Regions from separate parts of the Ensifer sp. VA4 genome, predicted to be linked through region 2. Evidence: predicted binding sites of a transcription regulator. Region 2 holds the regulator's gene; each other region holds the start of a gene.
The links. The regulator PhoB, encoded in region 2, activates phosphate uptake and scavenging genes when phosphate is short. The targets are predictions, from matches to a motif close to TGTCATNNANCTGTCAT.
Positions count from the first base shown of each region.

Region 1: the regulator PhoB is predicted to act here: its motif matches at 2,953-2,969, upstream of AC0C6X_RS08590 (alkaline phosphatase D family protein).
Region 3: the regulator PhoB is predicted to act here: its motif matches at 5,563-5,579, upstream of AC0C6X_RS11970 (LTA synthase family protein).
Region 4: the regulator PhoB is predicted to act here: its motif matches at 2,915-2,931, upstream of AC0C6X_RS11175 (PhoX family protein).

Region 1 is NZ_JBVQPO010000004.1:292,117-300,119, reverse strand. Features, by position in the region: gene typA (translational GTPase TypA) at 1-1,125, opposite strand, end outside; gene AC0C6X_RS08590 (alkaline phosphatase D family protein) at 1,325-2,887, opposite strand; gene AC0C6X_RS08585 (amidase) at 3,148-4,458, shown strand; gene AC0C6X_RS08580 (hypothetical protein) at 4,658-4,819, opposite strand; gene AC0C6X_RS08575 (hypothetical protein) at 5,224-5,733, shown strand; gene AC0C6X_RS08570 (PspA/IM30 family protein) at 5,895-7,028, shown strand; gene AC0C6X_RS08565 (OB-fold-containig protein) at 7,034-7,663, shown strand; gene AC0C6X_RS08560 (flotillin family protein) at 7,697-8,003, shown strand, end outside.
Region 2 is NZ_JBVQPO010000001.1:623,765-631,767, forward strand. Features, by position in the region: gene AC0C6X_RS02915 (O-succinylhomoserine sulfhydrylase) at 1-361, shown strand, start outside; gene apaG (Co2+/Mg2+ efflux protein ApaG) at 588-980, shown strand; gene AC0C6X_RS02925 (Hsp33 family molecular chaperone) at 1,090-2,088, opposite strand; gene argF (ornithine carbamoyltransferase) at 2,374-3,291, opposite strand; gene AC0C6X_RS02935 (aspartate aminotransferase family protein) at 3,396-4,595, opposite strand; gene AC0C6X_RS02940 (GcrA family cell cycle regulator) at 5,017-5,538, shown strand; gene phoB (phosphate regulon transcriptional regulator PhoB) at 5,604-6,287, opposite strand; gene phoU (phosphate signaling complex protein PhoU) at 6,488-7,201, opposite strand; gene pstB (phosphate ABC transporter ATP-binding protein PstB) at 7,252-8,003, opposite strand, start outside.
Region 3 is NZ_JBVQPO010000006.1:109,044-117,046, reverse strand. Features, by position in the region: gene AC0C6X_RS11995 (SDR family oxidoreductase) at 1-243, opposite strand, end outside; partial or broken gene AC0C6X_RS11990 (LacI family transcriptional regulator) at 404-601, shown strand; gene AC0C6X_RS11985 (sensor domain-containing diguanylate cyclase) at 576-2,126, opposite strand; gene AC0C6X_RS11980 (TolB family protein) at 2,486-3,313, opposite strand; gene AC0C6X_RS11975 (NAD+ synthase) at 3,652-5,334, opposite strand; gene AC0C6X_RS11970 (LTA synthase family protein) at 5,602-7,533, shown strand; gene AC0C6X_RS11965 (DUF1003 domain-containing protein) at 7,650-8,003, shown strand, end outside.
Region 4 is NZ_JBVQPO010000005.1:366,066-374,068, forward strand. Features, by position in the region: gene AC0C6X_RS11170 (DUF2339 domain-containing protein) at 1-2,711, opposite strand, end outside; gene AC0C6X_RS11175 (PhoX family protein) at 3,007-5,019, shown strand; gene AC0C6X_RS11180 (PaaI family thioesterase) at 5,141-5,650, opposite strand; gene recO (DNA repair protein RecO) at 5,678-6,424, opposite strand; gene AC0C6X_RS11190 (L,D-transpeptidase) at 6,640-7,383, shown strand; partial or broken gene AC0C6X_RS11195 (transcriptional regulator) at 7,387-7,497, shown strand; gene AC0C6X_RS11200 (NAD-dependent epimerase) at 7,568-8,003, shown strand, end outside.

The sequences.
Region 1 (8,003 bases), on a different contig from region 2:
TTCGCGGCGCATGGTCTCGATCAGGACCGCGAGCTGCAATTCGCCGCGGCCGGAGACGAAGAACGAATCCTTCTCGGACGATTCTTCGATCTTCAGCGCGACGTTGCCTTCCGCTTCCTTGAACAGGCGGTCACGGATGACGCGGCTCGTGACCTTGTCGCCTTCGGTGCCGGCAAGCGGACTATCGTTGACGATGAAGGACATGGTGACGGTCGGCGGGTCGATCGGCTGGGCGGTCAGTGCTTCGGTGACCGACGGGTCGCAGAAGGTATCGGCGACGGTGCCCTTGGTGAGGCCGGCAATCGCGACGATGTCGCCTGCCTGGGCCTCTTCGATCGGCTGACGCTCGATGCCGCGGAAGGCAAGAATCTTCGAGATACGGCCGGATTCGAGCAGCTTGCCGTCCTGACCGAGGACCTTGACGGCCTGGTTCGGCTTGACCGAGCCCGAGTGAACGCGGCCGGTGATGATGCGGCCGAGGAAGGGGTTGGCTTCGAGGATCGTTCCGATCATGCGGAACGGGCCGTCGGCAACCGTCGGCTCCGGCACGTGCTTCAGGACGAGATCGAGTAGCGGCGCCATGCCCTGGTCCTTCGGACCTTCGGGAGCGACGTTCATCCAGCCATCGCGACCCGAACCGTAGAGGATCGGGAAGTCGAGCTGCTCGTCGGAGGCGTCGAGATTGGCGAAGAGGTCGAAGACCTCGTTGATGACTTCCTCGTGGCGGCCGTCCGGACGGTCGATCTTGTTGATCGCGACAATCGGCTTCAGGCCGACCTTCAGCGCCTTGCCGACGACGAACTTCGTCTGCGGCATCGGGCCTTCGGAAGCGTCGACGAGAACGATGGCGCCGTCCACCATCGACAGGATGCGCTCGACTTCACCGCCGAAGTCGGCGTGGCCGGGGGTGTCGACGATGTTGATGCGGGTTCCCTTCCATTCGACCGAAGTCGCCTTGGCAAGAATGGTGATACCGCGCTCTTTTTCGAGGTCGTTCGAGTCCATGACGCGTTCGGCAACGCGCTGGTTTTCGCGGAACGAGCCCGACTGCTTCAGGAGCTCGTCAACAAGGGTCGTTTTCCCATGGTCGACGTGCGCGATAATCGCGATGTTACGAATGCTCATTTTTCGTCTCGGAGGTTCAGGGCAAGCCCCGATGGGCCACGCCGCTTTTTCAATGGTCGCGCTCATACAGGTTTTTTTGCGATTGCGAAAGGGGGCGCGCGCACGAGCGCCGCGTTCAAATGCCGGTAGGCCATGGGTTTGCACCCGCCGGGGGTCTCGCAAACAGGGTTTGGGAAGTGGCCGACCCGGACCAGATTCGTCATGCAATCGCGGCCGGATCGAGCGTCACCCGCCAGAGTTCCTGGTCCTGCCGGTCCATCAAACGGACCGTCATCTGCTCCGTCTGGCCGTTGATATCGACGATGCCGAAGAACTGCAGACCGGCCGATGGCGGCAGGTTGCTGTCGATGCCGCCGCCGGACGCCTTGATGAAGCGGACCTCCGGCCCGAAGGTCATGTCGAGTTCCTTCGGCCCATAGGTGCCGGAATGAAGCGGCCCCGACACGAACTCCCAGAAGGGCGTGAAGTCCTTGAAGGCAGCGCGTTCGGGATCGTAGCGATGCGCGGCGGTGTAGTGCACGTCCGCCGTCAGCCAGACGAGGTTGTTGATGCCATTGTCGCGGATGAAGGTGAGGAGATCGGCGAATTCGCGCTCACGTCCCTGAGGCGCACCATTGTCGCCATTGGCGATCGCGTCCGAACCGCGCCTGTTGGCATAATCGTCCCAGACGACGAGTCCAACAGGCATGTCGCAGGCGATCACCTTCCAGACCGCGCGCGAGGCGGCAAGTTCGCGCTTCAGCCAGTCCGCCTGCCGCCAGCCGAACAGCGCGCCGCCGCCCTCGCCCTGGTTGGCGCCGCGATAGGACCTGAGATCGACGAAGAACACGTCGAGCAGCGGCCCGTAACCGACCTTGCGGAAGATGCGTCCGGGCTGCGTCGCCGGCGTGCGGATCGGCGTCATTTCGTTGAACGCCCGCGCCGCCCGCTCGGCATAGACGGCGACATCCTTTTCCGGATAGCGCGGATCGTCGCGAAGATCGGTCGAGGCCGACCAGTTGTTCAGGACCTCATGGTCATCCCACTGATAGAAGGTGGGGCAGACGGCATTCAGCTGCCGGACATGCTCGTCGAGCAGGTTGTATTTCCATTGGCCGCGATATTCTTCCAGCGTGCGCGCCACGTCGCGCTTCTCATGCGTGACCACCCGGTTCTTCCAGACGCCGCCATCGCGAAGCGGGACCTCGTCGGGGATGGGATTGTCGGCATAGATCGTATCGCCGGAATGAATGAAGAAATCCGGCTCGTGCAGCCGCATGGTCGAATAAGTCTTCATACCGATATCGTCGATGCCCCAGCCCTGGCCCGCGGTATCGCCGGACCAGACAAACCGGACCGAGCGCTTGCGCAAAGGGGCGGTGCGAAACTGGCCGACCACCGGCTCGGAGACACGATTGACATCATAAAGATCGGTGGCGGTGAAACGGTAGAAGATATCCTGGTCCGGCAGCAGCCCGTCGAGCGAACACTTGACCGCGCAATCGGTTTGGGGCGTCGCCGTGAGATCGGCAAGCCGAACCGAATTGGCGAAGCTCTCGGTCGTCGAATATTCGACCGACACGCGCGACGGTCGATCCACTCGTGTCCAGATCATGCCGGAGGATGTATCGACATCGCCCGATTGCACGCCGTGAATGAACTCCGGTCGGCCGTAGCCTCTGGCATAGAAGGGTGTTGCAAGGCCGGATGAGGCGACGAACCCCGCGGCACCGGCGGAAAGCAGGAAAGAACGCCGGGAAAGCGTCTTGAGGATATCGGCCAAACAGACCTCCGATTCGGCAGCGCGACCGCGCGTGCCGGACCTTTGGTCATGCCGATGTCAGCGACGTAACAGCCGCATGAAACTATTTGAACGATTTGGCGACAGTTCGGTGAAGGTCGAGACCATCTCATCGGCATCGCAGCAATGGCTTTCGCCGCCAATGCTGCTATCAAAGAAGAACGCCTGACCGCACTGCGAATCCGGGCAACGATCCCGCCTCACGCCGCCGCGCCGCGACACCAAATCGACAGGTCATCATCGTGTCTCACTTCGCCAACGCTCCCGCCCGCGACCGCCTGGAACAGATCCTGAGCCGGCTCAACGATCGCCGGCGCGAAGAAAAAGCCTTCGTACGCCTCTGTGCGGAAAATGCCCGCGCGGAAGCCGATGCCTCCGACCGACGCCGACGGGACGGCGCGAGCCTTGGTCCGCTCGACGGCAAGATCGTTTCGATCAAGGACCTGTTCGACATTGCGGGCGAACCGACGCTTGCCGGCTCCATCATCCGCCGCAATGCGGTCCCGGCCGAGAAAGATGCCCTCGTCGTCCAGCGACTGCGCGCTGCCGGTGCCGTGATCATCGGCAAGACCCACATGACCGAGTTCGCCTTCACCGCGGTCGGCCTCAATCCGCACTACCCGGTGCCCGGCAACGCCACCAACGAGAGCCTCATCCCCGGCGGCTCATCTTCCGGCGCCGGGGTTTCGGCTGCCGAAGGCACCTGCGACATCGCCATCGGTTCCGACACCGGCGGCTCCATACGCATCCCTGCGGCACTGAACGGCATCGTCGGCTTCAAGCCGACCGCCAGCCGCATCCCGCTCGCCGGCGCCTTTCCGCTGTCGCCCGTCCTCGATTCGCTCGGGCCGCTTGCGCGAACGGTTGCCGATTGCGCGATGGCTGACGCCGTGATCGCCGGCGAGCAACCGAAACCGCCCGTCGCCCGCCCGATTGCAGGGCTTCGCATCGGCCTTCCCCGGGGAAGGCTGCTCGAAGACCTCTCGCCCGAAATCGCCGATGCTTTCTCGGCAAGCCTCGACCGGTTGGCCAAGGCCGGCGCCGAAATCGTCGACTTCACGCTAGAGGACCTGATCGAGAAGCTCGGCGAAGCAACCAGGATCGGCTCGATCGCCGGCATGGAGGCAAGCCGCATCCATGCCGGCTGGCTGAATGACGCCGCGGCCCCCGTCGACGACAGGGTCAAGCTCCCGCTTCGGCGCCGTCTCACCGTACCCGATGCGGCCATCGCCGCCTTGCTGGAAACGCGGCGCGGGCTCGCCGCCGCAATGGACGAGCGGCTTTCGCCCTACGATCTCATCGCGCTGCCGACGACGCCGATCGCCGCCGTGCCGATCGCAAGCGTCGAAGCGGACCGGGCGGAATACAACCGCGTGGAGGATCTGTTGCTGCGCAATTGCCAGATCGCCAACCAGTTCGACCTGAACGCCATCACGCTGCCGATGCCGGGCCTCTTGCGCCCGGCCGGCATGATGCTGGTGGGGCAGAATGGAACGGATGCGGCCGTGCTGACGGCCGCGCTTTCGGTGGAGGCGCTGCTGCGGAATAACTGACGTGGCAGGCGATCGCTATGCAACGGCGCCCCGGCCTGTGAGCAGCCTGGCTTGGCCGGTGGCCTGAGCCAGCGCATCCGTTAGCAAGGGGGGCTTACCCAAGCGGACCCCTACAACCCCTTATCCGCTGTGGTCAATGCGAGCCCACCGAAGCACGCCTACGCCGCTTGGCGCTGACGCTTCCGGATGCGTCACCGCTTCAGTGCATCGTCTCGCCGGAGATCTCGTCGCGCAGAATTCGGAACGCGTCTTCAAGCGCGGCAACCAGGGCATCGGTGAGTTCGTCGCCGTCGTTGTTGGCGAGATAGAGGGCGACCATCGAATCGGATGGGTCGCGGTAATGTTCGATATCCTTTGACATATCATTGTCCTTCATTCGCCGTGTCACATCCCGGCCATTGAGGTGACGATAGGCGAAGGGACTTGCGTAAAGCTGGATGCATGACGTCAAGGCGTCGAGCGAACATACCGATCGGATATCGCGCCGCAGCACCGCTTCGATCCCGGTTCTATCGGCAATGGTCCGCAAAGGACAGAGGATAGTGGGCTATTTCGCTCGCGCCGGGCGATCGACCACGCTAGAGCATGTCGCGCAGAAGCGCGGAGCGCGGCGGAGGCTTGGACGAGATCAGCTCGGCTCAGGCACGCTGCTTGATCCGCGCCGCTGCGCCAGAAACGCGAAAGCGCCCCTTCGCCTTATTTACACGGCTGCGGAGACGGGACGTTTCCGCTGAAACGGCCTGGACGAACGACGCGGGAATGAGCATGTCGAAGAAAACCAAGCGCGACGAAACCGGTGACATGCAGCGCCTGAAGCTCGATTTCCCTGAGATCCATGCGGACCTGCTCTCCGGCCGCATCCCGTCGCTGCGCAAGGCGCTCGTCGCGGCCGGGCTCAAGGACGAGCGCACCCGTCTCGACAAGCTCAAGAATTCCTGGACCAAGGCAAGCCCCGCCGAACGCGAGGCTTTCCTGAACTGGCTGAGCAGCAACGACGCCGTGAAACTGGCCACGACACCGGTTGAAATCGATCCGCCACGCGCAGCGCACCAGCCCTCCGCCATCGCCAGCGGCCGCTACCTGCTTCCCGAAGCGATCGCCGAAATCCGCACCGTCATGAACCGCCGCCGGATGCGCGCGAACGACATCATGGCCGAGATGGGTTTCGCAGGCGACGACATGTCCCTCACCCACGCCTTGTCCAAGGGCGCAAGCCTGCGGCTGTCGGTGATTGCGGCGCTGGAGATTTGGTTGCGGGACAACAAGGGGGATTGATTTCGCCGGGCGATTTTCGCGCTTCCGATGTCACCCGCCTCTGCTGGTTCCGTCCCGCTTTGCAAGCGCTGAAACCGTAGTCGCGTTCAACGTAAGAAAATTGCAACCTAAAACTGAGCTGATCCTTGAAAGCACAAAAGCGGTGCTTTATGTAATTGTTTATGGCTCAGAGCAACCACACGTCGATCTTGTGTTACGATCTCGCGCCTGACGAGGAGGCCAGGCACGCTCTGGAGGAAACCTTCGTTGCTTACGCCAACATGCTGGCAATGCTCAATGAACTCGCTGGTCAAAAGGCGGGGGCCAATCTCGTAACGCTGCACGAGCTTGCTTACGAAACAGTCCGGGAGCGCACGGGGCTTCCGGCGCGGATGGTCACGCTGGGCCTGCGCGATTTCGCGGCGAACCGGGGACAGGTGGCCAGCGCCGACAGGCTGCCTCTGGACGACAAGCTTTTTACGCTCAAGGGCCCGTCGGACCTGACCGTTGCCACCGTGCGCGGTCGCGTCGCGATCCCATACGATGTCGCCGGCTATTCGCCCGGCACCTTGAATATCTTCGCCGCCCAGCTCGCTGCACAAAACGGCGGCTACCAGATCCACATCGGCGTCACCACGCATTCCGACCGAACGGAGAAGAAAACGATGACGAATGAAGGCATCCTCTCCCGCATGGGCCGCTTGATCGCAGGCCTCGCCAATGCCGCCATCGACAAGGCGGAAGGCAGCAACAAGATCGTGATCGTCGAACAGGCGCTCCGCGAAATCGACGCGGCCGCCGAAGAGGCTCGGGTCGATATCGGCCAGGCGCGCGCCGAGGAATATCGCATCCTCAGCCGCCGCGACGAAATCGGCGCCGATCTCGAGAAACTGGACGAAAAAATCCGGACCGCGATCTCCGCCGCCCGCGAGGACCTTGCCAAGGCCGGTGTCGCGCGCCAGATCGATCTGGAATCGCAACTTGCCGCGCTGGACAAGGCTCTGGCCGGCGCCCGCACCGATCTCGAAGAGGGCCAGCAGGCGCTGCAGGCGGTGCTTGCCACCCGCCGCGAAGCCGAAGCGCGGCTTGCCGATCTCAAGCGCAGCATCGCCCAGTTCCCCGAGAGCAAAGCGCCCGGCCTGGCAAAAGCGAGCCCCGTGGAAGGTGCCGCCCGTGCCGCCGCCGCCGTCTCCCGCGCAACGGGCGTTCCGGGCGGAGAACACAGCAACAGTGCCGTACTGGACGAGCTCGACCGCCTGCATCGCGACAGGGCCATCGAGGCGCGCTTGGCTGAGTTCAAGGCAAAGCAGCACTGACGCCCATGCAGTTCTTCCTCGCTCCAGAATCCCTGCCATTCGCGATTGCAGCGGTGATGCTGACCGCCTTCACCGGCATAGAGATCCTCTGCCTGCTGCTCGGTTTTTCGCTGGGCGAGGCGATCGACAAGGCCTGGCTGGACGACCACAACGCGCTGGGCGGCCTGATGTCCTGGTTCAATGTCGGTGGCGTGCCGCTGCTTGTTCTGCTGATGCTTTTCCTCGGCCTCTTCGCTATGACCGGTTTTGTCATTCAGGCGGTGGCAGGAGCCTTGTGGGTGCCGTTGCCGGCGCTTGCAGCAGCCCTGCCGGCGCTTGCGCTCTCGTTCCCCGCCGTCCGCACGTCGAGCCGGTGGGTGGCGAAGATCGTCCCGCGTGACGAAAGCTATGTCGTCGATCTCGGCGATTTCGTCGGCCGCAGCGGCGAAGTCACGGTCGGTCCGCTGGACCAGGGCCTGCCGGGACGCATCCGCCTGAAGGATCGCCACGGCAACTGGCATGTGCTGCGCGCACGGGCCGCCCGTAACGAGCAACCGATCGCCATCGGCGCACAGGTCCTCGTCGTCGATCGCGTTTCCGACATTTTCATTGCGATATCCGCGCCGTCAGACCTTTTGACGCCGCCCAATCCTTAATTCTCCCCGATCCTTCATCCTCACGGAGCAACCATGTTTTACGAACTCTTGGTGCCGGCCGGCATCGGCATTGTCCTGATCCTCGGCATCGGCTTTGTTCTTGCATCGCTCTATACCCGCTCGAGCCGCGACGAAGCCTATGTGCGCACCGGCCTCGGCGGCCAGAAGGTGGTCCTCGACGGAGGCTCCATCGTGCTTCCGATCTTCCACTCGATCGCCCGCGTCAACCTGAAGACGCTTCGCCTCGAGGTTCGCCGCGGCGAGGGCGACGCGCTGATCACCAAGGATCGTATGCGCGTGGATATCGGCGCGGAATTCTATGTCCGCGTGAAGCCCGATG
Region 2 (8,003 bases):
GGCAGAGCAGCCGCAGGTGGCCAAGGTCATCTATCCCGGCCGCAAGGATCACCCGCAGGCGGACATCATTGCCAAGCAGATGACTGGCGGCTCCACCCTCGTCGCCTTTGAACTGAAGGGCGGCAAGGAGGCAGCCTTCGCGCTGCAGAATGCGCTCGAGATCGTTCGCATCTCCAACAACCTCGGCGATTCCAAGAGCCTGATCACCCATCCGGCAACGACGACGCACAAGAACCTCACCGACGAGGCCCGCGAAGAACTTGGCATTTCCGCCGGCACGGTGCGCTTCTCCGCCGGGATCGAAGACAGCGAGGACGTTGTCGAGGATTTCGCCCGCGCGCTGAAGGCCGTCAAGGCCTGAGACGCCCCACCGAAACCTACGGCCGTCGCAGCAGGCGGCGGCCGTCGATCCCTCGCGGCGCCCCCCCCCGCGTTACGCCGTGGCAGCGGGAACGAGAGGGCTCAAACACCCGATCATGATGCCGCAAGCCATTGCCCCAGAATGGCTATGCACAATCTTGCCGTTATTCTTGACGAAACCATCTTGCTGTAGAATACCCTGAAAGACCTGAAGCAAGGTGTTGCCCATGTATCGCGCTTTGACCCGCGACATAGAAGTTACGGTGGAGCCGTACTATCTCGAAGAGCAGTCGGATCCTGATGACGGCCGCTATGTCTGGGGCTATCGCATCGTCATTTCCAACCATTCCGACGCAGCCGTGCGGCTGATGACCCGCTACTGGCATATCACGGACGAGAACGGACAGGTCGATGAGGTCAGCGGTCCCGGCGTGATCGGCGAGCAGCCGCTGCTCAATCCCGGCGATACCTACGAATATTCGTCCGGCTGCCCGCTGGATACGCCATCGGGCGTGATGTTCGGCCACTACAGCATGGAATCAGAAGGCGGAGAGACCTTCAACGTGGCCATCCCCGCCTTCTCGCTCGATTCACCCGGGCTCGTGCGTACCCTGAACTAAAGCATGTCGCGCCAAAACGTGCAGCGATCCTGCGATAACGACATGCGAAATATCAAGGGCTTAAAGCGCAAGGGGCGATTCTGAAGGATCGCGACGCGCTTGTCCGGAGTCACGCCTGCTCCTGCGGCTGCACTTCGCTTGCTTCGAAACGGTAGGTCGTCGAGCAGAATTCGCAGGTGACCTTTACGACACCATCCTCGATGGTGCTTTCGAGATCATCCGCTTCCAGATTGGCGAGCACCGAACGGAGCTTCTCGCGCGAGCAACTGCAACGGTCATAAACCGCCTGCGGTTCATAGACGCGCACGCCGCGCTCGTGGAACAGCCGGTAGAGCAAGCGTTCGGTTCCGACCGTCGGGTCCGTCAGCTCGTCGGTGTCGATCGTCTCGACCATCACCTTGGCTTCCGCCCAGTGATCGTCGTCCTTGACGACGCTTTCGCCGTTATCGCCGTCGCCGCCGGAGAGATCAGGCTGGCGCATGCGCTCGGGCGCTTCCGGCAGGAACTGCGCGACCATGCCGCCGGCGCGCCAGCGATGGCGCGGCTTGCCGTTCTCATCGCGATCGAGCAGCTCGGCGACGCCGAGCCTGACCTTGGTCGGGATCTGCTCCGATTGGCGGAAGTAGACGCCGGCGATTTCTTCCAGCGTGGCACCGTCAAGTGCGACGATGCCCTGGTAGCGCTGGGTATGAGCGCCCTGATCGATGGTAAAGGCGAGCACGCCCTTGCCGAGCAATTCATGCGGAAGGGTGCGGCCATCCTTTTCGGCGGCGGCCAGCGCATCCGCATCGTAGCGGGCATAGGCGCGCACGCGGTCCGGCGTCGAGAAGTCGGCGACGACTAGATCGACCGGACCGTCCCCCTTCGTCTGGACGATCAGCTTGCCTTCGAACTTAAGCGAGGTGCCGAGAAGCACCGTCAACACAACGGTTTCGGCAACGAGCCGCGCGACCGGAAGCGGATAGTTGTGGCGCTCCAGAATTGCGTCCAGCATCGGGCCGAGCTGCACGGCGCGGCCGCGCACATCGAGACCTTCCACCTGGAAAGGCACGACGTGATCGTCACCGGCAAAGTCGAATTCACCAAGCCCTGGTGTCATGTCAGTCATGTCTTGCTCCTTGCATCAGCCAACTGCGTTACGCCCGGGACATTCCTATCCCCCCGGCGCAACGTGCCCGCTGTCTCAATTGATCCCGCGATGAACGGATTGTCCATCGGGGGTGTGCCGTTCGCCAACGCGCCGCGCACAACCCCGTTGCAGTCGGCGCTTCACTGCTGTCAGGAGCGCCCCACATGCCGCCTAGATCGTGTCGCACAGCGGCGATGTCAATAGCGCGCGCTCCCGCAGCAGCCACCGAAGCGCTGCGCCAGCGCGCACCTGCCGGCAAGGGGCTTAGACGAGCCCCATGCACCAGGCGATGATCGACTTCTGCGCATGCAGGCGGTTTTCGGCCTCATCGAAGACGACCGACTGCGGGCCGTCGATCACCTCGTCGGTCACCTCCTCGCCGCGATGGGCCGGCAGGCAATGCATGAACAGCGCATCGGAGGCCGCGTGCTTCATCAGCGCTTCATTGACCTGAAAAGGCTGGAAGACGTTGTGGCCGCGGGCACGATGCTCCTGGTTCATCGACACCCAGGTGTCGGTGACGACGCAATTGGCGTTGGCGACCGCCTGCTCGGCATCGTGACACAGCAGGACCTCGCCGCCGTTGTTGCGGGCCCAGTTCAGGATCTTGTCCTGCGGCTCGGAGCCCAGCGGCACAGCCATGTTCATGCGATAGCCGAAACGGGCGGAGCCTTCGATCAGCGAATGCAGGACGTTGTTGCCGTCGCCGGTCCAGGCGATCGTCTTGCCCTTCACCGGTCCGCGGTGCTCTTCAAAGGTCATGATGTCGGCCATGATCTGGCAGGGATGGGTATCGTCGGTCAGGCCGTTGATGACGGGCACCGTCGCATGCTCCGCCAATTCCAGCAGCCGCCGGTGGTCAGTGGTGCGGATCATGATCGCGTCGACATAGCGCGACAGGACCTTGGCCGTATCGCCGATGGTTTCGGCGCGGCCGAGCTGCATCTCCGTGCCCGACAGGAACAGAGTTTCGCCGCCGAGCTGACGCATGCCGACATCGAAGGACACGCGTGTGCGGGTGGACGGCTTTTCGAAGATCATCGCCAGCATCTTGCCGGCGAGCGGCTTCTCCGCGGTTCCGGCCTTGGTCGCCGCCTTTCGGACGCGGGCGTCGTCAATGATCGTCCGGAGATCGGCGGCCGTCACGGCCGAAAGATCGAGAAAATGTCTGGTGCCTGGCATCGTACTCGGTTCCTGTCTGAAAAATCGATCCCTGGTGCGCCACGCATTCCGCGTGAACGCACGAAGATCATTCTAACACCCTGTGTCGGCGTCGGTCCTATCCGTCAAGCAGCGGCGTTGCCGCCGGCCTTCCGCACTGCTTCGGCAGCGCGCTCGATGCGTGCGAGGCCTTCGCGTGCTTCCTCCGCCGTCACCGTCAGCGGCGGCAGCAGACGCAGCACATTGTCGCCGGCCGGCACGGCCAGGAGCTTCTCGGCGCGGATTTCCTTCAAGAGATCGGCTGAAGGACCCTTCACCTTGATGCCCAGCATCAGGCCGTCGCCGCGGATGTCCTCGATGACGTCCGGGTAGCGGTCTTTCAGCGAGGCAAGTCCCTGGCGGAAGACGAGCGCGACATCGCGCACATGGGTGAGGAAGCCGTCAGCGAGGATGACGTCGAGCACGGCATTGCCGACGGCCATCGCCAGCGGGTTGCCGCCATAGGTGGAGCCATGCGTGCCCGCCACCATGCCGGCGGCCGCCTCTTCCGTCGCCAGGCAGGCGCCGAGCGGGAAGCCGCCGCCGATGCCCTTGGCAACGGCCATGATATCCGGGCGGATACCCGCCCATTCATGGGCAAAGAGCTTGCCGGTGCGGCCGACGCCGGTCTGCACCTCATCGAGGATCAGGAGCAGGCCGAACTCGTCGCAGAGCGCGCGCAGTTCCTGCAGGAATTCCTTCGTCGCCGGACGAATGCCGCCCTCGCCCTGGATCGGCTCGATCAGGATCGCGGCGGTCTCTTCTGTGATCGCATTCTTGACGGCCGCGATGTCGCCGAACGGAACCTGGTAGAAGCCAGGGGCCTTTGGTCCGAAGCCTTCAATGTACTTCTGCTGGCCACCGGCGGCGATCGTCGCGATCGTGCGGCCGTGGAAGGCACCCTCGAAGGTGATGATGTGAAACTTCTCCGGCTGGCCGTTGGCGAAGTGGTAGCGCCGCGCCGTCTTGATCGCGCATTCCAGCGCTTCCGCACCGGAATTGGTGAAGAAAACCCGATCGGCGAAAGTGACGGCGGCCAGGCGGCGCCCAAGGCTTTCCTGCCCCGGAACCTCGTAAAGGTTGGAAAGGTGCCAGACCTTCTCGGCCTGCGCCTTCAGCGCCTCGACGAGATGCGGATGCGCGTGGCCGAGCGAGTTCACGGCAACGCCGGCGGCGAAATCGAGGTAGCGCGAGCCGTCTTCGGCGATCAACCAGACGCCCTCTCCTCGCTCGAAACGCAACGGCGCGCGCATGTAGGTATCGTAAAGCGGCGTGGTTGCAGTCATGCGAGGCTCTCCTTCACTCCAATCGGCATCGATCCCGCAGCTTCATGCGGCCCGATAAAAATCAAAAATGCCGCCTTTCGGCGGCGCAGGCACTATTCCCATTTCGCACCGCAATGTCAACAAAACCAAGCCTTGCAGCGCGATGGCGAGACCCGTTTCCCTGCGACGAAAAAATCGTCCGGAAGGGCTTGCAAAAATGCAACGCTGATCGAGCAAGTTGGGGAAAACTACGAATTCGATTCGGCGCGATTCCCCGGACTCTTGCCACGGAGTCCGGCGGTCAGTACGTTAACATTCAATTACTAGACGCATGCGGCGGACCTAGTCACCAAAAGAGTTATCGCGTTTGCAACCTCGGGGTTCAGCCGGGGTGCGGTGAGGGATTCTGCCATCCCCAACGCTGAGAACGGAGAGTGCAGAGATGAACTGGACTGACGAGCGGGTGGAGAAACTGAAGAAGCTTTGGTCCGAGGGCCTGAGCGCAAGCCAGATCGCGGCGCAGCTCGGCGGCGTCAGCCGTAACGCCGTCATCGGCAAGGTTCATCGCCTGAGCCTTCCCGGACGCGCCAAGGCTGGCGGCAGCACCACTGCGGCGGCCCGCCCGAAGCGGCCGACCTCGGCCCCGCGCGCCCCGAACTACGCCTCGCGTGTTTCGACCCGCACCGTTGCCCGTCCGTCCGGCGCCACCGTCCTCAAGGAAGAGATCGAGGTGGATCTCGTGGCCGAGCAGGACTTCAGCATCAGCACCGATGTGGTCGTGCCGATGTCGCGCCGCCTCGAGCTGACCCAGCTCACCGAACGCACCTGCAAGTGGCCGATCGGCGATCCGCTGAAGGAAGAATTCCACTTCTGCGGCAATGACTCGCCGGAGTCCTCGCCCTATTGCAACTTCCATGCACGGCTTGCCTACCAGCCGTCGGCCGAGCGTCGGCGGATGCGCTGAGGCTGCGCACAGGAACAAAAAAGGGGCTGAGCGGCCCCTTTTTTATTGCCTGTTGTTCGCCCCGCTCAGCTTTCGAGCGAGTAGCCGGCGCCGCGGACCGTGCGGATGACGTCCGGCATGGTCGAGAAATTCAACGCCTTGCGCAGGCGGCCGACATGCACGTCGACGGTCCGCTCGTCGACGTAGATGTCATGGCCCCAGACGCCGTCCAGCAATTGCGAGCGTGAGAAGACCCGGCCCGGAGAGGACATCAGGAACTCGAGCAGGCGGAACTCCGTCGGCCCCAGGCGAACTTCGCGGCTGCGGCGATGGACGCGATGGGTTTCCCGGTCGAGCTCGATGTCGCCGCAGCGCAGCAGCGTCGAGAGCACTTCGGGTTTCGCCCGGCGAAGCATCGCCTTGACGCGAGCCATCAGCTCCGGCGTCGAGAAGGGCTTGACCACATAGTCGTCGGCACCGGTCGCGAGACCACGGACGCGCTCGCTTTCCTCGCCCCGCGCCGTCAGCATGATGATCGGCAGCCGCTCCGTCTCCGGCCGCTGGCGCAGCCGACGGCAAAGCTCGATGCCGGAGACGCCGGGCAGCATCCAGTCGAGGATCAGAAGGTCGGGCAGGCGTTCCTGGAGCCGGATCTCCGCCTCGTCCCCCCTGAGGATCGTATCGACGTCGAAGCCTTCCGCTTCCAGATTGTAACGCAACAGGACGCTCAGCGCCTCTTCGTCTTCGACCACGGCGATTTTTGGCAACATCAGGTAACGTCTCCTTACCGCGAGCGCCGTGCGGCTCAATGGCCGGACCGGTGCTCAGACACTCTAAACTGGAGCAGTTCCGCCATTTTCAAAGGCGGTGCGAAAGCCGCATGCTTCAGATACAGGCATTCGGGGCCGCGACCGGAGCCGCGACCAGATGATATTCACGGGGCATGCATTGCGAACGGCGCGTCTAACGCTCAGTCGTTGACCGAGCCCAACGTCGACGTATTGTCATCCTTCGGGCGCTCGCCTTCCGGCTGGGCACCCGTCGCCATGTAATAGATCGTCTCGGCGATGTTGGTCGCGTGGTCGCCGATGCGCTCGATGTTCTTGGCGCAGAACAGAAGATGCGTGCAGGGCGTGATGTTGCGCGGATCTTCCATCATGTAGGTCAGCAGCTCGCGGAACAGCGAGGTATAGATCGCATCGATCTCCTCGTCCCGCTCGCGAATGCTGTTGGCCTTTTCCGGCGAACGCGAGGCATAAACGTCGAGCACTTCCTTGAGCTGCACCAGGGCGAGCTCGGCGAGGTGCTCGAGACCGCGGGCGAGCTTGCGCGGAATGCCGGAACCGGCGACCGCGATCACGCGCTTGGCGGTATTCTTGCCGAGATCGCCGACACGCTCGAGGTCGGCGGCGATGCGGATCGAGCCCATGATCTCGCGAAGGTCGGCGGCGACCGGCTGGCGCTTGGCGATCGTGACGATCGCCTTTTCGCCGATCTGGCGCTCGGCATCGTCGAGAATGGTGTCGTCCGAGATCACCTTCTGCGCCAGAGCCAGGTCGGAATTGACCAGGGCGCGAACGGATTCAGCGACCATCTGCTCGGCGAGACCGCCCATTTCCGAGATGCGGCGCGTCAGGTATTTCAGTTCTTCGTCATAGGCGGACATGATATGCATGGACATGATCGTCGATCCTTGCGGGCGCTTTCCAGTTACTGTTGCAGCCGTCATTGGCCTCAGCCGAAGCGGCCCATGATGTAATCCTGGGTGCGCTGGTCATCCGGGTTGGTGAACATCTTGTCGGTGTCGTTCTCCTCGACGAGATTGCCGAGGTGGAACATGGCGGTGCGCTGCGAAACGCGGGCGGCCTGCTGCATCGAGTGGGTCACGATGACGATCGTGAAGTTCGTGCGCAGTTCGTGGATGAGCTCCTCGACCTTGGCCGTCGCGATCGGATCAAGTGCCGAACAGGGCTCGTCCATCAGGATGACTTCCGGGCTGACGGCAACGGCGCGTGCGATGCAAAGCCGCTGCTGCTGGCCACCGGAAAGACCGGTGCCCGGTTCGTGCAGGCGATCCTTCACTTCGTTGAATAGGCCGGCCTTCTGCAGGCTGGTTTCGACGATCTCGTCGAAATCCGCCTTGGTGCGGGCAAGCCCATGGATGCGCGGACCGTAGGCGACGTTGTCGTAGATCGACTTCGGGAACGGGTTCGGCTTCTGGAAGACCATGCCGACGCGGGCGCGCAGCTCGACCACATCGATGGTCGGATCGTAGATGTCGTCCTCATCGAGGGTGATCTTGCCGGTGACGCGGCAGTTCTCGATGGTGTCGTTCATGCGGTTCAGCGTGCGCAGGAAGGTCGACTTGCCGCAACCGGACGGGCCGATCAGAGCCGTTACCGTGTTCTCGCGGATGTTGAGGTTGACGTCGAAAAGCGCCCGCTTCTCGCCGTAGTAGACCGACACATCCTTACCGATCATCTTGT
Region 3 (8,003 bases), on a different contig from region 2:
ATCGCAGGCGGCAACGACCTTGCAGGCGTCTTCTACCTTCTCTAGGTCGGCCTCGACATAGACCACTTTCGCGCCGCTGGCCTTGCCGATTTCTTCCGCCTTCGCGCGCCCCTTGGCGGTATTGCGCCCGCAAATGACGATGCCGGCGGCACCGCGTTCGGCGAAAAGGCCGGCAATCGTGGCGCCCAGTCCCTGCGTGCCGCCGGTGACGATGGTGATCTTGCCTTGCATCTGTCCGTTCATCGAATTCCTCCCTCGGAAATGATCGTGTGAAACAGGTACGGCCCCCAACCACAACGCATCGGGAGACCGTCAAATGTGAGACGGAACCGTCAGCTCAGCTTGCGCCGCGCCTGCGCATCGAGTGCCGCATGAAAGTCCTGCTCTCTCGTTCCCGCGGCCAGTGGCTCGCGACCTCGACGAGGACAATCTGGCGCTGCTGCGCGAGCGGCGCGTTCATTTCGTCCTGCACCATGATCTGAAGACCGATGCGCGCACGGCATTTCGCACGATCATGCTGCACGGCCGCGCGCCGTCGGGCGCGGTCGGCCCTCAGCTTTCGGCGGTCGTCGTCATCACGCCCTATAACGTGCCGGAGTAGGACGATCGCCGGCGCCACTCGGTCCGGGGACGAGCCGGTTGCCGGAGGTTCCGCCCGGCAGGACCGTATCGTCAGCCGTTTCGACGCGATTGCGGCCGCGCCGCTTGGCGAGATAGAGCGCTTCGTCGGCAGCCAGCAGCAGGGCGCGTGCGGTCAGCCCGTGGCGCGGCGCAAAGGCTATGCCGGCGCTGCCGCCGACAGTGAGCAACTGGCTGTTGAACGCGACCGGTGTCTGCGCATCGGCGACAAGACCGGCTGCAAGTCCGCGAGCCTCGGCCTCGCTGCAATCGCCGAGAATGATGGCGAACTCGTCACCGCCGAGCCGTGCGACGGTACCCTTGGGGCCGGCACGGTTCCGGAAGCGCTCGGCCATGGCGACCAGAACGGCGTCGCCCGCCGCATGACCATGGCGGTCGTTGACCGCCTTGAACGCGTCGAGGTCGGCATAGACGAGCGTGAACGGGTGCGTCTTTGCCTTCAACAACGCCGCCGCCAGCATGTCGTCGAAACCGCTCCGGTTGAGCAGCCCCGTCAGCCGGTCGTGCTTGGCAAGATGACGGTTGAGCGCCTCGCTCTGCTGCAAGGCGGCAAAGAGCGTCGAGAAACGCAGGGCGACGAAGGCCATCAGCAGCGCCGCCACGATCGCCATCACGATGACGCTCGGCAACAGCTCGGCCCGGACGAACCCGCCTGGTGACTTCGGCATCCACGCCGCCACGAGGCAGGATGCGTCGGAGCAGCGCCCGACCGACGCGTAGACGCTCCCCTCCGGCCGCGCGGTGAGCGGCACGAAGGCAAGTCCACCGATACCCAGCCGCGCCGCGATCTCGCGCATCACCTTCGCCGTCACCGGCCGCACCGAAACCATGAGCACGGGCGCGCGACGCTCCGCAGGTATCGCCAGCGTTTCCGGGATGACCGCCTGCACGACCGCGACGCTCATGCGTCCGTCGATCTCACGCAAGTCCACGGCGTGAATTCCGGGCACGGCCGGCATCACCGACTGCGGGTCCGGTGTCACCAAATCCAGCACATAGGAGCCGTGATTGTTTCTGAGCGCGTTGTCGTAGCGGCGCCGGGCTTCGTCGAGCAGATCGTCCACCTCCTCGAGCGGAACGCGGGCAGCCTCGCTCGACACCGCAACGCCGTCCTTCAACACCGTCGAAACGTTGTGGTCGAGGTCCGTGAAGATCAGCCAGGAGAAACCGTAGTCTTTCCACAGCCACCCCGCCAGTTCGTCCGCAACGAAGGCGTCGCTGACGTGCCCTTTGGCGAGTTCCTGGTAGGTTTTGTCCCAGAAGGAGAGCTGCGCCTGGAATTGAACGACGGCATCCATCTGGTGGCGCAGTTCGTTTGCCACCAGCCGCCGCTCCGCCGAAAGGCCGAAGCGATCGGCCTCGGCGACCGAACGATCAAGAACGAAGATGAGGCTCGCGATGATCAGGACGGCGACCAGAGTGCAGGCGGCATGAATCGCCCAAACCGTTCTGCTCCGCTTCGCCAACCGCAACGTCTTGTCCACCACGCCAGTCCCCCTCACCCGCACCGGCCACGGCGAGCATTTTGGCACTCCTGCAAGCGCGATGCTCGGCAGCCGAATATGCCGGCACCCTAGCGACCAAATTAGAAGTTTGGCTTAAATAAGCTGGTGTTGAAATACTTAACGATTTCAACCGCCTGAATCGATCGACAATTCGACTGACAATCAGCAGTCGCAGGCGAAACCAAAAGGGGGCGCAGGCACCAGCCGACGCCGCATTCACCCATATTCGCGATCGCCTATCGATCGGCGCACGACGGTAGGGATCGCGTGCCGTTTTGCGTTGGCGCGTGATCGAGCAACAGCTTCGCCATATCGACATTGCTGCCTAGTGCCGCCTCGTCTCAGCTTTCCGGTTGATAACGCACGAAGGCGAAGCGGTCGCCGGCGGGAGACCAGTTGGGCACGTTCATCGTTCCCTGCCCGCCGAAGAGCTCGAACAGCACGCGCGCATTGCCGCCATCCATGTCCATCAGCCGCAGGCGGACATCGAGGTCGCGCGGATGATCGAAGACGTCGCCGTCATAGGAGAGCACCAGCAGATGCTTCCCATCCGGCGACGGATGCGGGAACCAGTCGCCATAGGGGCTGTCGGTGATCCGCGTGACATCACTGCCATCGGGACGGACGCGCCAGATCTGCATGCGGCCGGTGCGGCTCGAGTTGAAATAGATCCATTCCCCGTCCGCCGACCAGTCGGGCCCGTCATTGCGCCCTTCGCCGTGGGTCAAGCGCCTCTCCTCGCCGCCATCCACCGAAATCGTGTAGATGTCGAAGACCTGGTCGCGGATGCCGCAATAGGTCACCGCTTGCCCATCGGGCGACCAGCCATGCCAATAGGATGGCAGGTTGCCGGTGATCAGCCGCGGCGTTCCGCCTTCGGCCGGCAGCAGGTAGATCGCCGATTTGCCGAACTCGGTTTTGTCGCTGATCGCGATCGTGCCGCCATCGGGCGAGATGCCGTGATCGTTGTTGCAGAGCGTGGCAAAGCCGGTGTCGATCTCCGTCGGCTCCGAACCGTCGAAGCCGAGGCGATAAAGGCGGCCATCGCCGTTGATGACGAGATGCGCGCCATCCCGCGACCAGTTGGGCGCCTCGACCAGCCGATCCGTCTGCCAGACGACACGCGTTTCGCCGGTAACGATGTCATAGGTTTCGATGGAACTGCGCATACCGTTCTCCCGCCGCAGTCAAGCAGCTGTTTGCGTTCTTTCGCCCGCGCCGCCAGGACCTTGCCGCAGAGCGACTGCATCAAGATGGAATGGCGCTGCTCCCGCCAGATCGAGACGGTGCCCCGGGCCAACAGCAGCAGGATGCAGACGAAAGCAACGCCGACGATGACGACCATAGACGCCGAAGACCGGCGGCGTCGCGAAGTAGGCGATCTGCGCCGAAGGCTGCCTGGCAGCGGAAACGTCGCTTCCCGACCACAGCCGGATCAGCCGGATTTCGTCATCCGTGAACGCGGGACCGCCGTGCTTGCCCTCCCGCCCACCGAGGGCCTCACCGCCTATCCCCGGTCGCGGAAGCGGTTGGTGATCGGGTAGCGGCGGTCGCGGCCAAAATTCTTCTTGGTGATCTTGACGCCCGGCGCCGACTGCCGCCGCTTGTATTCCGCGATGTAGAGCAGGTGTTCGACCCGGTGAACCGTCGCTTCTTCGTGGCCGCGGGCCACGATCTCGTCGGTTCCCATCTCCTTTTCGACCAGGCATTCGAGAATATCGTCGAGCACCGGATAGGGCGGCAGCGAATCCTGGTCCGTCTGGTTGGGGCGAAGTTCTGCCGACGGCGCCTTGTCGATGATATTCTCAGGAATGACGATGCCCGAAGGACCCAGCGCGCCCGGCGGAACCGTCGTGTTGCGCCAGCTCGAAAGCGCGTAGACCTGCATCTTGTAGAGGTCCTTGATCGGATTGAAGCCGCCATTCATGTCGCCATAGAGCGTGGCATAGCCGACCGACATTTCCGACTTGTTGCCCGTCGTCACCACCATCGAGCCGAACTTGTTGGAGATCGCCATCAGGATCGTGCCGCGCGTACGGCTCTGGAGGTTCTCCTCGGTAATGCCGGATTCGGTTCCCTCGAACATGTCGGAGAGTGCGCTGAGGAAGCCTTCGACCGGTTCTGAGATCGGTACGATGTCGTAGCGGCAGCCGAGCGCGGCGGCGCATTCCTTGGCGTCCTTCAGCGATTCCTGCGAGGTGTAGCGATAGGGCAGCATGACGGTGCGCACGCGCTCCTCGCCGAGCGCATCGACCGCCAGCGCGGCGCAGATCGCCGAATCGATGCCGCCGGAAAGACCGAGCACGACATTCTTGAAGCCGTTCTTGTTGACGTAGTCACGGAAGCCGAGCATGCAGGCACGGTAGTCCGCCTCCTCCCGCTCCGGCAGGCGCGACTTCAGCCCGCTGTCGCAGTGCCAGCCGTTTTCGCCCTTCTTCCACTCGACGATGCTGATGGCGTCTTCGAACTGGCTCATCTGCAAGGCCAGCGACTTGTCGGAATTGAAGGCGAAGCTCGCGCCGTCGAACACCAGTTCGTCCTGGCCGCCGAGCTGGTTGGCATAGATCATCGGCAGGCCGGTCTCGATGACCTGCTTCAGCACCACCTGATGCCGCACGTCCACCTTGCCGCGATAGTAGGGCGAGCCGTTTGGCGACAGCAGGATTTCCGCGCCGCTTTCGGCCAGCGTCTCGCAAACGCCGAGATCGCCCCAGATGTCCTCGCAGATCGGAATACCGATGCGCACGCCGCGGAAATTCACCGGCCCCGGCATCTCGCCCTGGTCGAAGACGCGCTTTTCATCGAACTCGCCATAGTTCGGCAGATCGACCTTGTCGCGGACCGCGATGATCTTGCCGTCGTCGAGCACTGCCACCGAATTGTGCCGTCCGGTCTTGGCCTGCCGCGGGAAGCCGATGATGACGCCCGGGCCGCCGTCGACCGTCTCGGTCGCCAGCTTTTCGACCGCCTGGTAGCAGGCCTTCAGGAAGGCCGGCTTCAACACCAGATCTTCCGGCGGATAGCCGGAGATGAACAACTCCGTCAAAAGCAGGAGATCGGCGCCCTGGCGCGCCGCATCGGCGCGTGCCTCACGTGCCTTGGCCAGGTTTCCGGCGACGTCACCCACGGTCGGATTGAGCTGGGCGACTGCGATGCGGAGGAGCGAGGGGGCGGTCTTGTGAGCGGTCATGAGCGGGCCTGTCGGTCTCTTCTGAGCGATTGCATCTGGCTTTCGCAGTGTTCTTTAGCGCAATCCGCGGGAAAATACCCACAGGCAATCGCCGCTAGACGAAAAAATCCGAAAAATTCTGTCTTTCCCGGTTCTTATCCAGGGCAGTTGCAGCGCCGTCACGCGGCGGAAAGCTGTTCCCAACTCCCGTTAAGAAACCATTCATCCCCTGTTCAAAATGACGAGCGTATGACAGTTACACGACACATTTGTGAATTGGAGAATATATTGGCTAGTATCGATTCCGCTGTCGCGAGAGGCTCGCGCGTCTATGTCGATAGACCCGGCTTCACCGCGCGGCACGCCAAGACGCTCGCGGGCACCCGCAGCGCATTGTTCTCCCTTTTCGTCGCAGCTGCTCTCGTGTTCGTCGTCGAACTGGTCGTGCGTCAGTCGATGACCGATACGGTCGCCTATTTCCTCGACCCCATGCGCCCGGCATTGACCACGGTCGGCGCCTTCTTCCTCATCCTGCTCGCCATCGACGGCATTTTCGGCCGCGAGCACAAGTCGGCCGTGGTGATGGCGCCGCTTGCCGTCATACCGGCCGTCATCTGCCAGCAGAAGCAGGTCTTCCTGTCCGACCCGCTCTATCCGACAGATTTCCTGTTCGGCCGCCAGATCATGGAATTGATGCCTGTTCTGGTGAAGGATCGGCCCTGGACCGCCGTCGGCATCGCCGTCGGCCTCGTCGCTGGGGTCATCGCGATCGCCCTCTTGCTGCGTTTTGCCTGGCGGAACTTCCCCAAGCTGACGACGCGCGAGCGCGTGGCTCGGCTCGCCTTTGCGCTGCCGCTGCTCGTCGCCTTCTGGAACATCATGGATTACAACCAGTTCTCCTGGATCCGTGACCGCCTGAAGGTCCTCCCCATCATGTGGGACCAGACCGAGAACTATAAGCACAACGGCTTCGCACTCGCTTTCGCCATCAATCTGCCGATGGCCAATGTCAGCGCGCCCGCCGGCTACATGGCCGATGCCATCGATCGCATTCCGGTGAAGCCGCTTCCGGCCGGCACCTCGCACCGCGGCAAGCCCGACGTCATCGTGCTGATGAGCGAGTCCTTCTGGGATCCGACCCGCCTGCCGAACGTCAAGCTCTCGCCCGATCCGATGCCGACGATCCGCGAGATGCAGTCGGGCAACGTCTTCTCGCCGGAATTCGGCGGCATGACCGCCAATGTCGAGTTCGAGGCGCTGACCGGCTTCTCCAACGCCTTCCTGCCCTATGGCAGCATTCCGTACCAGCAGTACATCCGCAACCCGATCCCGTCGCTTGCCACCTTCTTCCGTGGGGAAGGCTACGTCTCGCGCGCCATCCATCCCTTCCAGAGCTGGTTCTGGAACCGCACCGCCGTCTACAAGGCCTTCGGCTTCGACACGTTCAGGTCGGAGGAGAACATGCCGCCGATGCAGAAGCGCGGCATCTTCGCCTCGGACGAGTCACTGACCAACGAGATCATCCGCCAGGCCGATGCGATGGACGACCCGTTCTTCTTTTTCGCCGTCACGCTCCAGGGCCATGGTCCCTATGAGGCGAACCGCTACGCGAAGAACACCATCAAGATCGAAGGCAACCTGCCGGAAGGCGACCGCCAGGTGCTCGCCACCTATTCGCAAGGGATCAAGGAAGCCGACGACAGCCTGAAGAAGCTGATGGACTGGGCGAAGAAGCGCGATCGCGAAACGATCATCGTGCTCTTCGGCGACCACCTGCCGCCGCTGAACACCGTCTATACCAATACCGGCTTCATGAAGGGCGTCACCGCGGAGCGGAAGGGTTCGAAGGACCAGATGAAGGCGCAGCATGAAACGCCGCTGGTCGTCTGGTCGAACAAGACAGGCCCGAAGAAGAACGTCGGCACGATCAGCCCGGCCCTCCTCTCCTACACGATCCTCAAGCAATCCGGCTACGAGCACCCCTACTACACCGGGTTCCTCGGCAAGGTTCACGACCAGTTCCGCGTCGTCGACCGCTACATGCTGATCCGCAAGAACGGCAAGGAAGTCGCCGAGTGGTCGCGCCAGCCGAAGGTGCCCGCTTTGCTGCGCGACTATCGCTTCCTGCAGCACGACATGATGTTCGGTAAACGTTTCTCGACCGACCGGTTCTTCAAGTCTCACGCCGAACTCTTCGCAAGCGCGGCTGAAACCCACTGATCCGTGAGGGCCGGACCGGCTGCATCCGGTCCGGCTCTCTGTATTTTCCGGCCCCGCCTGATTTTCCTTGCGGCATCTGCGCTCTAGATTGCTTCCGGCCAACACCGGAGATCGCCATGCCGCATTTCAACGACCTATCAAAACAGCTTTTCGGCAAGCCGCTGAACGAGCTTGGCGAAATCGAACGTCGCATTCTTGCGCACGCCCGCGATCGGCGCACCGTTGCCACCGATTCACATGCCGCCTTTACGGCCGGGCTTTCCTTCGGCGACAGGCTTGCCGACAGCATCGCCCGCGTCGGCGGCTCGTGGAGCTTCATCATCGGTTTCTGCGGCTTTCTCGTCTGCTGGGTCCTGGTGAACTCCGTGCTGCTCATCACCGGTGCGTTCGACCCCTACCCCTATATCTTCCTCAACCTGGTGCTTTCCATGCTTGCCGCGCTGCAGGCGCCGGTCATCATGATGTCGCAG
Region 4 (8,003 bases), on a different contig from region 2:
CCGATGAAGGACAGTGCCCGCAGGAAACCTTCGAGGTTGGACATGTCGATCAGGAACACTTTCAACACGGCGACGAAGACGAGAACGGCCGAAGCGATGCGGATGCTCTTGGCATGGAAGCGCGAACCGAGCACGAGCAGCAGCACGCCGAGCAGCAGCCAGACGACAGAATAGGTGTAGGTTTCTCCCTGCAGGAAATCCTTCCAATCCGCGATGTTTTCCCCCTGCCACGCGCGGCGCACGGTAAGGCTGGCCCAAGCGAAGGCAAGGACCGCGCCGCTGACCGCGAGCGCCATGACATAGGGCAAAGGCCGCTTGTCGCGCGCGTACCAGGCGAGCCCGGCATAGCCGAGCCCCGGCAACAGATAGCCGATCAGCAGCAGGTCGAAGAACGGGATACGGCCCAGGAGCTCGCCGCTGAAGTAAGGATTGAGGCCGAGGAGATGCGCCGACAGCACCGACAACATCGAGAGTACGCCGAGGCCCATGCCGCAGTAACGGAAGACGGGACTCGGCGACTTCATGTCGAGGCTCATGAAGATGGCGGACGCTCCGATCGCCAGCAGCGTGTAGATCGACTGCTCGCCGAGCGTCGGTACCGAGCTGTCGAGCACGCCGCCGTTCATCGCATGGCGCACCAGGATCGCGAGCGTCAGCAGCACGAAGAGGCTCGCCAGCGCCTGCAGGAGGTTGCGCACGCGCGTATCCGGCCAGGACCTGAGGAAGTAGGCCGAACCGGCGAGGAGCGCGGCGGGAATGCCGTAGCCGGGCAACAGCGCATTGAAGACGGGCGTGGTGCCGAGATTGCCAGCACCGACGATCGTCGGCTCCCAGGCGATGCGTCCGAGAACGACGACGGCCGCCGCGCCGGTCATCCAGGGCAGCATCGGCCAGGTGCGGATGCGCGTCGCGAGCGCATAGGCCGTACCGAGCACGGCAATCGCAAGCGTCGTGACCAATCCGTCCGTCCAGGCATGAAGCGCAAGAACGAAGAATGCGAACGAACCGGCGACCAGCAGGCCAGCCGCCGTGTCGCGTGCCTCGGTCCCGCCGTCATGTCGGTAAAGCCAGTCCGCCAGCGCGAGCAGCACGGCGCCGAGGACGAGCGAGAACAGGCCGTGCGGCAGGTCGAAGGCATAGTTACCGGTCATCAGGAATGACATGACCGTCAGCGCGATCGGAACGCCCGCGGCAATGCCGGCCCAGAGGGTCGAATATTGCGGATGCGTGACGAGGCGGCGCGACAGCACGAAGCCACCGAGCACCACGAACAGCGCCGCAAGCAGCATCGCGGTGATCATGGCGGTCCGCCCGGGCAGCACGACCGTCGGGAGAGCATCGGCCAGCGAGGGATCGAGATAGGCGAGCACGCCGCTCAGCGCCGTCAGGCTCCAGACGCCGGCGACTGCGCCGACCGCAGAAAGCACGGCGGGATAGACCGCCGTCGTCCGCCACGCTCCGAGCGCTGCCAGCGCAGCAATGACCACGGCAAATTCCGTCACAGGATATTTGACCGCGGTCACCGCCGGGCTGATGAGAAGGAGCGCCAGAACCGTGGCGGCGATGGCCGCGGAAATGGAAATTGCCGCATGCGGCGGGATAAACAGCCGCTCCCACGGTCCGGCAACGGCGCCGCGTCGCGCCACTCCGTCAGGCACCTCGGCCGCAGGCGCTGCTTCCGTGGCCCCCGGCCAGATAAGACAGGTGCCCGCGATCATCACCAGCAGCGCAAAAGCGACCGGCAGCGGTTCGAATGGCGAAACCGCACTGATATAGGCGAGCCCCCAAAGCCCGATGCCCGCATTGGCCAAAGTTGGCACTACGGTCCAGGTCCGCAGCCGCGAGGCTAAGAGGGTCGCCACCCAGACGACTGACAGGAAACCGAAGAGCACCCAGGGGCGCGGCTCGTCGCTGGAGACGAGTGCCGGCGTTGCGAGCGAGGCAAGCAGACCGAGGCCGGCGAGCGCCTGTCCATGCAGCAGCGACAGACCGACGGTCGCCAGCGAGATCGCGGCCAAGAGAACGAATGCTGAGCCCGCGCCGATATAGCCGTAGATGTCGTAGGCGGCATAGGCGACGCCGAAGAGGGTGACGGCACCGGCAGCCGTCAGGATGCCGGGGATCATCGCGTTCTGGAACTCATTGGCGATGACAGGCACGGCGCGCCTGCGAATGACCTCCCCCGCGGCCACCAGCAGGAGGCCGAACAGGGCGGCAAGCGTGAGGCGAACCGCCGGGCTCAGGAGGCCGGCATCGATCGAATATTTGACCATGAAGACGCCGCCGAGCGCCAGCGCGATGCCGCCGACCCAGACGGCCCAACGCGCACCGAGACGGCTTTCCAGGCTTTCGGCTTTACGGGGCGCGGCCATGACCGGCTGCGGCGCTTCCGTGCCGGCGGCGATCGTCCCGTCGCCCTCGATGCCTTCCGCCGCTTTCTCGGCGTCGCCAAGGATCCGCTCACCCTCGTGCACACTTGCCGGCAGGCCGACGGCGGCAACCGTCTCCGTTTCCGTCGGCAATTCGGGCGCAGCGGCAAACTCTTCGCTCGTGCCTTCGGCTTCAACGCCATCGCGCGACGAGGCCTTCAGGCTTGCGACCTCCGCCCTCAAGGTGGCGAGTTCACGCTCCAGCCGCTCGGCCGTCCTGCGACCGCCGACCAAAGCAGCAAGCGCCAGGATAACGGCAAAAAGATCAAAGAGTTCGAACATGGTTTCCCCTGACAGTCGCACATGCAAACCGCGCGCAACCATACAAACTTTTGCGCGCTCGCCAAATGTCTACAGCGCCGCGCGTCCCGCCCGACGCGCAAAGATCGCTGTAGCACCTGAATTGCCGCATGTTTCCTTAAATCGAAGACGGTTTAAGGAAACATGCCGTAGACGGGGCGAGTGCTGTAATCTCTTCACGGAAATGTCGCAGAACTGTCATCGAGCAACTGATACAGGCGGATGAGCACCGCCGTCGCACGCGGTGGTTTCCATCGTTCAACCAGGAGACCCGATCATGGACAAGCATCTCGGCCAGACGGAAGAGACCGAATTCAAGACGCTGACGGAACGCAGGGAAGAGCTGGAAGACATCGGCCACAACTGTTCCACCAATCCGACGATGGGCGACATCATCCATCGCCGCTTCTCGCGCCGCTCGTTTATCGGCGGCTCGCTTGCCGTTGCCGCGATTTCGACGACCGTCAGCCCGCTCGCTCTCCTGACCGCCGAAGAAGCGCGCGCCGAAGAAGGTTCGCGTTTCGACTTCACCGAGATCGAAGCCGGCGTTGATGAAAAGCACCATGTCGCCAAAGGCTACGATGCCGATATCCTGCTGCGCTGGGGCGACAAGATCTTCGCCGACAGCCCGGAGTTCGACCCGAAGAACCAGACGGCCGCCGCCCAGGAAAAACTGTTCGGCTACAACAACGACTATGTCGGCTTCATCCCGCTCGACGGCAGCGCCGACCACGGTCTCCTGGTCGTCAACCACGAGTACACCAATGCCGAGTTGATGTTCCCGGCGTTCGCCAGCGTCGTGAAGGAAAAGGTGACGAAGGACGGCAAGGAAGTCGAGGAAGAGAAGGTCATTCTCGGCGAATATACCAAGGAACTGGTCGACATCGAGATGGCCGCCCATGGCGGCACGATCATCGAGATCCGCAAGGTCGACGGCAAATGGCAGCCGGTTCTCGACGGCAAGCACAACCGCCGCATCACCGTCAACACCGAGATGCAGATCACCGGCCCCGCCGCCGGTCATGACCGCCTGAAGACGCAGTCCGATCCGACGGGCAGACAAGTCTTCGGCACGATCAACAACTGCGCCGGCGGCGTCACCGCCTGGGGCACCTACATGATGGCCGAAGAAAACTTCAACGGCTATTTCGGCGGCGAGATTGCCGAGGATCATCCCGAATACAAGCAACTCAAGCGCCTGGGCGCCCCGGGCGGCCAGTATGAATGGGCCTCCTTCTATGACCGGTTCGACGTCTCCAAGGAGCCGAACGAAGCCAATCGTTTCGGCTGGATCGTCGAGGTCGACGCGCTGGACCCGACTTCGGTGCCGAAGAAGCGCACCGCACTCGGCCGCTTCAAGCATGAAGGCTGCGAATCGATCGTCAACAAGGATGGCCGCGTCGTGCTCTATTCCGGCGACGACGAGCGTTTCGACTATGTCTACAAGTTCGTGACCAAGGGCACGTTCAACCCTGATGATCGTGCCGCCAACATGGATCTCTTCGACGAAGGCACGCTCTATGTCGCCAAGTTCGATGAAGACGGCACCGTCACCTGGATGCCGCTGGTCCACGGCGAGGGCCCGCTGACCGAAGCCAACGGCTTCGCCTCCCAGGCCGACGTGCTGATCAACACCCGTCTTGCCTCCGATGCACTCGGCGCCACCAAGATGGACCGTCCGGAAGACGTGCAGCCGAACCCGAAGACGGGCAAGGTCTACGTGATGCTGACCAACAATACCAAGCGCAAGGCCGAAGAAGTCGACGCCGCCAACCCGCGCGCCAAGAACGCTTTCGGCCATATCGTCGAGATCACCGAGACCGACGGCGACTTCGCTTCGCTGAAGAGCCGCTGGGACGTGCTGCTGAAGTGCGGCGATCCAAGTGTTGCCGAGGTCGGCGCTTCGTTCTCGACCGCCACCACCAAGAACGGCTGGTTCGGCATGCCCGACAATTGCGCCATCGACGCCGACGGCCGCCTCTGGGTGGCGACCGACGGCAACAACCAGAAGGAAACCGGCCGCACCGACGGCATCTGGGCGATCGACACGGACGGCGCCGCCCGCGGCACGTCGAAGCTCTTCTTCCGCGTGCCGGTTGGTGCCGAAATGTGTGGTCCCTGCTTCAACCCGACGTCGGATAGCTTCTTCCTCTCGGTCCAGCATCCGGGCGACGCCGGCCTTGCCACCTACGAGACGCCGGCAACCCGCTGGCCCGACTTTAAGGATGACATGCCGGTTCGCCCGGCAGTCGTCGCCGTGACCAAGCAGGGTGGCGGCCGCATCGGCTGATCAGGACTGCGGATCGCAAACGAACGCCGCGCAGCTCTGCGCGGCGTTCTTGTTTCCGGAGTTGTTTTTGGCGACGCAATTCCGGACGGAAAACCGCTTCGCACTTTTCCTGGAATTGCTTTTAACGCCGCAGATTGTCGATCGGGAAGATCGCGCAGGTTTCAGTACCATGGGCCAGCAGCTTGCCGTTGCCGTCGCGAAGCCAGGCTTCCGATGTCGCGATCGTCCGGCCGCGATGCACGATGCGCCCCTCGCAGAAGACCTCCCCCATTCCGGGGAGCAACGGCCGGACGAGGTTCACCTTGAACTCGACGGTCGTATAGGCTTCACCCGGTTTAACCGTGGTGAAGACAGCGCAGCCGAGCGCGGAGTCCATGATCGTCGCCGTCCAACCGCCATGAACCGTGCCGAGCGGGTTGAGATGTTCCTCGGTCGGCAATCCCTTGAAGACCACCCGGCCCTCCTCGACCTCGGTCAGGCCGAACTTCAGCGTCGCCGACATCGGCGGAGCCGGCAGATCGCCGCTCAAGAGGTCCTGCATCGCCTTGAGGCCCCCGTCGCGGGCAACACGATCGAGGGGCAGCACGCCGATTCCAGATACGGGCATGCCGGGGTAAAGCTCCTGGAACATCTAATACTCCTGGGTCAGGCTGCTCAGTCAGGCGGCCGAAGGATGGGATTTCAGCGCCTTGAGCGCCGCATGGACGAAGCCGTCGCGCGCGGAAGATACGTCGAGACCGCGCGGCTCATAGACATGGCGGTTGAGGAAGAAGGCGGTCAGGCGGAAGGCGGCGGCAAGGCTGTCGTGATCCGCCGCCCGGCGCGTTTGCGCGGAAAGGAACTCCGGCAGCGCCAACATCCGGTCGGCATAGCGTTCCCCCGCCGCCCGGCAGACCGCCCTGCCCGATTTCGGCGAGACATAGACCAGTTCGGTGCGCGCACCGGTCGCGACACATTCCGTCAGATCGAGCCCGAATCCGAGGTCGTTGAGAACCGCAAGCTCGAAGCGCACGAACAATTCTCCGGCATCGGCCGGATCGGCGAGATGATCGACGATGACGGTCAGCGCCTCGTAGAGATGCGGATGCGGGTCACGCTCCGGGAGGAGCCGCAGCAGCGCACCGAGAGCCTGGATGCCATAGACCGAGGTCGCCGTCTCCATCAGCCGGGCGGCACGCAGTTCCACCGGTTCGATGCGGAATTCGCCCATGTGCTCGTCAAGCCGGGCGCGCCAGGTCACTTCCACCGAATTGCCCGGCTGCAGCACCGGCTGCATGATGCGCGAGCGGCCGGAGCGCACCATGCCGAGATGCCGGCCGTGGGCGGCGCTCATAACCTCCACGATGGCCGAGCTTTCGCCGTGCCGCCGTATCCCGAGAATAATGGCCTGATCGCTCCATTGCATGGATATGGCATACACCCGCGGTCGAAAGCGGATCAAGCTATGTTGCGAGGACAAGCGCGACGCGGCCGAGTGTCGCCTTTCGGTCACACTCATTGGTTGCCTCATTTGCGACATGCTGTCGCCGCCCGGACGCCGTCTTTGACATTAGAACGGAAGAGCGGCAAAAGCCGTGCCTCCCGCCCAAAATGACAATCAGCAGGATCAAAATTTTCATTATGTGTGTGTCCCGGAACAGCGCCGGCCGCCTGGCGCAGCTCTTCGCCCTTCTTCTCGCCACCTCGACGCTCGCCAGTTGCGTCACCACGTCGGGGCCGGCCAAGCCGAAGGGACCGGATCCACACTATGTGGCGATGTACGGGCCGCTGCCCAACGAAAAGTTCCCGCTGGACGCGATCGATATCAGCATGGTCGACAAGCGATATCTGCGCCAGCAGGTCGCCTATCAGACGCATGAGCCGCCGGGCACGATCGTGATCGATACGCAGAACCGCTTCCTCTACCTCGTCCAGGATGGCGGCATGGCGATGCGCTACGGCATCGGTGTCGGCAAGGCCGGCCTGGAATTCGCGGGCGAGGCGCGCATTGCGCGCAAGGCCGAATGGCCGCGCTGGACGCCGACGCAGGACATGGTGGCGCGCGAGCCCGAGCGCTACGGCCCGCTTGCCGGCGGGATGGAGCCGGGTGTGCGCAACCCGCTTGGACCGCGCGCGCTTTATCTCTTCCAGGGCAACCGCGACACGCTGTTCCGCATCCACGGCACGACCGAGGCCTGGTCGATCGGCAAGGCCGTGTCGAGCGGCTGCATCCGTCTCTTCAACCCCGATATCATCGATCTCTACAGCCGCGTGCCGCTCGACTCGCGTGTCGTGGTACTGCAGGCCGAACCGCCGATGACGGAGCCGGCCGCCGGCGTGCCCATGGCGAGCGCTGCCAATGGCGGCCTGCCCCCGGCCTATTGATAGAACGCCTTGCCGATCCAAGCCATCCACGAGCGCCGGATCAGCCAATATGCGGGACACGCGATGTCGGTCCTCTCCGCGCTGCAACAGGGGCTGGACCGACCATCGGAGTGATGGTTTCGACTTTCCATTGCGCGGCTTTCTTCGTAAGAACGCCCTGACAACACAATCTGGGGACATGGTCGTGCGCTACCTCATCACCGGCACCGCGGGCTTCATCGGTTTTCATCTCGCCAAGCGATTGATCGACGAAGGACATTTCGTGGTCGGCTTCGACGGCATGACGCCCTATTACGATGTCACGCTGAAGCAGCGCCGGCATGCAATCCTGTCCCGATCGAACGGCTTCAAGGCCGTCGTCGGCATGCTCGAAGACCGCGCGGCGCTGAACCATGCGGCGGAGATTGCCGAGCCCGAGGTCATCATCCACCTCGCGGCCCAGGCCGGCGTGCGCTACAGCCTCGAAAATCCCAAGGCCTATGTCGATTCCAACCTCTTCGGTTCGTGGAACATCCTGGAACTGGCGCGCGAACTCGGCCCGAAGCACCTGATGCTCGCCTCGACGTCGTCGATCTACGGCGCCAACGAGAAGATCCCGTTTGCGGAAACCGATCGCGCCG